Regions from separate parts of the Streptococcus pyogenes genome, predicted to be linked through region 2. Evidence: predicted binding sites of a transcription regulator. Region 2 holds the regulator's gene; the other holds the start of a gene.
What was found. The regulator Rex, encoded in region 2, represses fermentation and respiration genes when NADH is low (regulators of the CRP and FNR family bind a similar motif). The targets are predictions, from matches to a motif close to TTGTGAANTANTTCACAA.
Positions count from the first base shown of each region.

Region 1: the regulator Rex is predicted to act here: its motif matches at 1,637-1,654, upstream of B6D67_RS08730 (class II fructose-bisphosphate aldolase).

Region 1 covers NZ_LN831034.1:1,640,373-1,643,899, reverse strand. The annotation lists gene B6D67_RS08745 (CTP synthase) at 1-259, shown strand, start outside; gene B6D67_RS08740 (alpha/beta hydrolase) at 427-1,353, shown strand; tRNA gene B6D67_RS08735 (tRNA-Leu) at 1,407-1,492, shown strand; gene B6D67_RS08730 (class II fructose-bisphosphate aldolase) at 1,699-2,580, shown strand; gene rpmB (50S ribosomal protein L28) at 2,962-3,150, shown strand; gene B6D67_RS08720 (Asp23/Gls24 family envelope stress response protein) at 3,302-3,527, shown strand, end outside.
Region 2 covers NZ_LN831034.1:911,381-914,907, reverse strand. The annotation lists gene B6D67_RS04915 (cysteine desulfurase family protein) at 1-733, shown strand, start outside; gene B6D67_RS04910 (DUF1831 domain-containing protein) at 723-1,070, shown strand; gene B6D67_RS04905 (redox-sensing transcriptional repressor Rex) at 1,322-1,966, shown strand; gene B6D67_RS04900 (gamma-glutamyl-gamma-aminobutyrate hydrolase family protein) at 1,976-2,671, shown strand; gene radC (RadC family protein) at 2,673-3,353, opposite strand; gene B6D67_RS04890 (AI-2E family transporter) at 3,402-3,527, opposite strand, start outside.

The DNA.
Region 1 (3,527 bases), 730 kb from region 2:
TTACAATAATCAAGAGGTGGTGCAACGTCGTCATCGTCACCGTTATGAGTTCAACAACAAATTCCGTCCAGAATTTGAAGCAGCTGGTTTTGTTTTCTCAGGGGTATCACCTGACAACCGCTTAGTTGAAATTGTAGAATTGAAAGAGAAAAAATTCTTTGTAGCAGCTCAATACCACCCAGAATTGCAAAGCCGTCCAAATCGTCCTGAGGAGCTATACACCGCTTTTGTTACAGCTGCTATTAAAAATAGCAATTAGTGGTTTTAAGGGTAAGTTTGTGGCATTCTACTTGGCTGGCAGATACTGATAAAGATTACTAGCTATTAAAGGGATCTTTTCTATAAAAATAGCATTAGAAAAAGAAAAACGTGATATTTTTAGGTTAGCACTTTCTTTTTCAGTCATTTTTTTGTAAAATACTTGGTATGAAAACTATTCGAATAGCAAAGTATTTAGGAATTCTATTCCTTTTGATAACTCTTATTAGCGTAGGTGCTAGTTTTTATTTCTTTCATGTTGCACAAATAAGAGAAGAGAAATCGTTTATTAATAATAAGAAACGGAGTACAAATAATCCATTATACCCAGCTGAACAGTCTTTTGACGCTTTACCTTACGAAAAACGTCAACTAACAAATCGTGGGTTAAAACAAGTGGGGTGGTACTTACCAGCTGCTCAAAAAACAAAAAAGACAGCTATTGTTGTTCATGGTTTTACGAATGACAAAGAAGATATGAAGCCATATGCCATGCTTTTTCATGATTTGGGCTATAATGTCTTAATGCCAGACAATGAGGCCCATGGGGAAAGTGAAGGGAACTTGATTGGTTATGGCTGGAATGACCGCCTTAATGTCATGGCTTGGACAGACCAACTGATTAAGGAAAACCCTGAAAGCCAAATCACACTCTTTGGCTTATCTATGGGTGCTGCAACAGTAATGATGGCAAGTGGTGAGCGATTGCCTGCGCAAGTCACCTCCCTCATCGAAGATTGCGGTTATGCCAGTGTTTGGGACGAATTGAAGTTTCAGGCCAAGGCTATGTACAACTTGCCTGCCTTTCCTTTACTCTATGAAGTCTCTGCCTTATCTAAGATTCGAGCAGGTTTTAGTTACGGAGAAGCGAGCTCAGTGAAACAGCTGGCTAAAAATAAACGTCCAACTTTATTTATCCACGGTGATAAGGATGATTTTGTTCCTACAAAAATGGTTTATGACAATTATAAGGCCACGAAAGGTCCTAAGGAAATCTTGATTGTTAAAGGGGCAAAACACGCCAAATCCTTTGAAACAAACCCAGAACAATACCAGAAAAAAATTGCCGCTTTTTTGAAAAAAGTTGAGAAATAAGTATTGACAGTTAAACTCACAGTTGCTATAATAATTTATGTTACTGATGAGTAGCGGGGATGGCGGAATTGGCAGACGCGCAGGACTAAGGATCCTGTGACCGCTTTAGGTCGTGTGGGTTCAAGTCCCACTCTCCGCATAATGTAAGAGGTGAATCATTGATTCGTCTCTTTTTTTTGGTTAAATGAAGGATAAGAAGGCATAGATTTACTGGAGAAAACTTTTGATAATCTGCTTTTGGAAAACGCTTTAAGCTTGTGAAAGGCTAGAAATTTATGGAAAATTGTGCTAGAATGAACAATGTAAACGGGGAGTTATCCCGAAAAATAAGAGGAGGCCTTACAAATGGCAATCGTTTCAGCAGAAAAATTTGTCCAAGCAGCTCGTGAAAACGGATATGCTGTTGGTGGATTTAACACAAACAACTTAGAGTGGACTCAAGCAATCTTGCGTGCAGCAGAAGCTAAACAAGCTCCAGTTCTTATCCAAACATCAATGGGTGCAGCAAAATACATGGGTGGTTATAAAGTATGTCAATCTCTTATTACTAACCTTGTTGAGTCAATGGGTATCACTGTTCCTGTTGCTATCCACCTTGATCATGGTCACTACGAAGATGCTCTTGAGTGTATCGAAGTAGGTTACACTTCAATCATGTTTGACGGTTCACACCTTCCAGTTGAAGAAAACCTTGCTAAAACTGCAGAAGTTGTTAAAATTGCACATGCTAAAGGCGTTTCAGTTGAAGCTGAAGTTGGTACAATCGGTGGTGAAGAAGACGGTATCATCGGTAAAGGTGAGCTCGCTCCAATCGAAGATGCTAAAGCAATGGTTGAAACTGGAATTGACTTCTTGGCAGCTGGTATCGGTAACATCCACGGTCCATACCCAGAAAACTGGGAAGGTCTTGCTCTTGACCACTTAGAAAAATTAACAGCAGCTGTACCAGGTTTCCCAATCGTATTGCACGGTGGTTCTGGTATTCCTGACGATCAAATCAAAGAAGCAATCCGTCTTGGTGTTGCTAAAGTTAATGTTAACACTGAAAGTCAAATCGCTTTCTCTAACGCAACTCGTGAATTTGCTCGTAACTACGAAGCTAACGAAGCAGAATATGATGGTAAAAAATTATTTGACCCACGTAAATTCTTGGCTCCAGGTATGAAAGCTGTTCAAGGTGCTGTTGAAGAACGTATCGATGTTTTCGGATCAGCTAACAAAGCATAATTTAGAGTATTAAACACCCTAAAGCCCTCTTGAGGGCTTTTTTAGATATAATTGACACCCTAAAATGGATACCAGTTTCTGTGAAATAATCTTTGATTGTGAACAAACAAAGCATAATTTAGAGTATTAAAATCTGGACCCTGCTATCTATGGTAAGTCTTTTTGTTATTGTTAAAGAGGTTAAGCGTAATGTTAATATGTTTTAGCTAAAAAATGTAGTGAAAAATGAGTACGTAGACTATTGTAATAGTAATTCCGTAAAATTGTTGAAAAAGAAAATGGGAAATACCTTGTCAAATTAAGCACCCTATGATAGAATAGATAGGTATGTGGTGCTAGCACATCCGTAAACATATTCTACGTAGGAGGAAATAGATCAAAATGGCTAAAGTATGTTATTTTACAGGACGTAAAACCGTTTCTGGAAACAACCGTTCACACGCGATGAACCAAACAAAACGTACAGTTAAACCAAACCTTCAAAAAGTTACTATCCTTGTTGATGGTAAACCTAAAAAAGTTTGGGCTTCTGCTCGTGCGCTTAAATCTGGTAAAGTAGAACGCATCTAATAGAAATAAGCCTTAGGGCTTTTTTTATTAGCTTATTTCTATCCATAAGCTAGTCAAGGTAATAAACGCTATCGTTAGCTATTCTATCTCTTTTACATTACTTCTAAAATATGATAAAATAGGATGATAAAAACTTTTTGAGGTAGTAACTATGACTGTAAAAATTAATACAAAAGATGGTCTAATCGAGCTATCCGACGATGTGATTGCAACTGTCGTGGGAGGATCAGCAACGGAAATTTTTGGTGTTGTTGGAATGGCCAGCAAAAGTGCAATAAAAGACAATTTTCAATCACTACTTCGCAAAGAAAACTACGCTAAGGGTGTTGTAGTAAAATCAACAGATCTGGGTATTTCTGTTGATGTCTACACTGTGA
Region 2 (3,527 bases):
ACAAGCCTTGAGAGATGACACCATTTTGGTAAGCATAATGTATGCCAATAACGAAACAGGTGACCTGTTACCTATTAAGGACATTGGGAATCTGCTCAAAGACCATCAAGCTGCTTTTCATGTTGATGCCGTTCAAGCTGTTGGCAAACTCAAGATTATTCCTAGCGAACTTGGGATTGACTTTTTATCTGCTTCTGCTCACAAATTTCATGGTCCTAAAGGATGCGGCTTTTTATACAGTAACGGACAACCAATCGACCCTCTTCTTCACGGGGGTGATCAAGAAGGAAAGCGACGCGCAAGTACTGAAAATATGTTAGGTATTATTGGTATGGCACAAGCTTTGACTGATGCTATGACTTGTCTTGACCAATCAACTGATCACATTATTAGTTTACGTCATCACTTGATTAGCCTCCTAGAAGGACTACCCTACTATATTAATCAAGGTACTCATTATCTTCCTCATGTTCTCAATATTGGATTTTTAGGCTACCAAAATACTATTTTACTAACACAACTTGACTTAGCAGGCATTGCAGTATCAACTGGTTCTGCTTGTACTGCTGGAGCTGTTAATCCAAGTCATGTTTTAGCTGCGTACTATGGGGATGACTCTTCTCGTTTAAAAGAATCAATTCGTATCAGTTTTTCAGATCAAAATAGCATTGAAGATGTTAATCAATTAGCTCAAACATTAAAAAATATTTTAGGAGGAACAGATGGCTTTTGAAAAAGAAATTAAGCTTAAAGACTGTAAATACCTTTATACAATCAGTCCAAACATTAAAAAATATACCCTAAGAGATACTACATTTAGTCAAACTAAAGTAGGGCACTACCAATTAATACGTTTACTCGAAAAAATACCTAATTCAGGGGATGGTTTCCCTTTAAAAATCACTATTAATAAAGAACTCACAGGGTTTAAATTAGCTATCACCGATCAGTCTGGTCTTAGATTAGTTAATATTTTTAAAACAAAAGATAATCAAATCCTTCAAGATAAATTTTATTTCTTGATGGACAGCCTTGTAGAACGTGAAATTTTTAGCAAAACAGTCGTCTAATCAACTTTAAATTTTGTTTTTTTAGTCATATCACAATGTCAATAAATGATTTCGCTTCTATTGCTATTAATTCATGTTGTTCATTTTGACTGTCATAACTTACTTTCCTAATGAATACTATTATATAGTGCTAAAACTAATTTTAGCTTTTTTAACTCATACAAAAACAATCAAAATGTTGCATTTTTCACAATCTTTTTGTTACAATAAAGACAGACATATTTAACGAGAAATCTACAAGGAGTAAAATAGTGGTTATTGACAAATCTATTCCAAAAGCGACTGCAAAGCGCTTATCACTTTATTACCGTATTTTTAAACGATTCCATGCTGACCAAGTTGAAAAAGCCAGTTCTAAACAAATTGCAGATGCAATGGGAATTGACTCTGCTACTGTACGCCGTGACTTTTCTTATTTTGGAGAATTGGGGCGTCGTGGGTTTGGCTATGATGTTACCAAATTGATGAATTTTTTTGCTGACTTGCTTAATGATCACTCTACAACAAACGTTATCTTAGTTGGATGCGGTAATATAGGGCGTGCTCTATTACATTACCGCTTCCATGATCGTAATAAGATGCAAATTGCCATGGGTTTTGATACCGATGATAACGCTCTTGTTGGTACTAAAACAGCTGATAATATTCCAGTCCATGGTATCTCATCTGTCAAAGAACGGATTGCGAACACTGACATTGAAACGGCTATCTTAACGGTTCCCAGCATTCATGCTCAAGAAGTTACTGATCAACTTATTGAAGCAGGAATCAAAGGAATCTTGAGTTTTGCTCCTGTTCACCTACAAGTTCCTAAAGGAGTTATTGTTCAATCTGTCGATTTGACCAGTGAGCTCCAGACACTACTCTATTTTATGAATCAAAATCATCTAGATTAAGGAGGTATAATGACCAAACCGATTATTGGAATAACTGCAAATCAAAGACTAAATATGGCTTTGGATAATCTCCCATGGTCATATGCACCTACTGGATTTGTACAGGCAGTCACTCAATCTGGGGGGCTGCCGCTTCTTTTACCCATTGGTGATGAAGCCGCCGCTAAAACTTATGTATCTATGGTTGATAAAATCATTTTAATTGGTGGGCAAAACGTTGACCCAAAATATTATCAAGAAGAGAAGGCTGCTTTTGATGATGATTTTTCACCAGAGCGAGACACATTTGAGCTAGCTATCATCAAGGAGGCTATAACATTAAAAAAACCAATCTTAGGGATTTGTCGTGGTACACAGTTAATGAATGTTGCCTTAGGAGGAAATCTTAACCAACACATTGACTCACATTGGCAAGAAGCGCCTTCTGATTTCTTATCACACGAAATGATTATTGAGCCAGACTCTATCTTATATCCTATTTATGGTCATAAGACATTAATTAATTCTTTTCATCGCCAAAGTTTAAAAACTGTTGCTAAGGATTTAAAAGTAATCGCTAGGGATCCACGTGATGGTACCATCGAAGCAGTCATATCAACCAACGATGCCATTCCTTTTTTAGGTGTTCAGTGGCATCCTGAACTTCTCCAAGGTGTTCGAGATGAAGATTTACAATTGTTCCGCTTATTCGTCAATGACTTCTGACTTAAAAAAGGGTTGATTTTTCTCGAAAACTATAATAATCTTTATAGCTAACGATAATGTGATCTAGACAGATAATGCCTAAATCTTCACATGATCGTTTTATTTTTTCAGTAAAGCAATAATCGTTAGAACTAGGTTCAATATTTCCTGAAGGATGATTATGAATAACAATGAGACTAGTCGCCATATTTTTACAGGCATAGTATAAAATTTCTCTTGGTTCTGCAAGTGAACGTCGGACAGTCCCAATAAAAATAGTTTTTTCTTCAATAATACGATTTTGATTATCTAAATACAATACGACTAAATGCTCTTGTTTTTTATCTCCTAAAGCTGCCATCATTTTTTCAGCGACCTGAACACTGGTTAATACGCTATCAGTTAATGTCTTATCTGTCGCTAAAATTCGGGAAACCAACTCAATCATAGCTTTAATTTCAATCGCTTTAACTTTTCCTATACCTGCCAAATGTTGTAATTCTTGCAAAGACATCTTTTTAAAATCTGCCAGACTGTCTAAATGCGATAAAAGATAGGATGACAGCTCTAAGACATGCTTTTCTTTATTACCTGTTCGTAATAAAATTGCTAATAATTCTTGATTACTTAGAGACTCTGCTCCTAGTCGCATCAAACGTTCTCTTGGCATGGCTTTATTATCATCACATTTTATAGAATACATTTATCATATTACCTCCATCTTTTTATTCGACAAAAAAACAAGTTCCTTTTAGGAAACTTGTTTTTTTTGAATAGCTTGTCTTTTTTGAATATTATCTTTAATCACTTGATAAAGTGTCGCTGCTAAAGGAACTGCAATAATCATACCAACTATTCCCTTTAAAGAAGCGCCTAT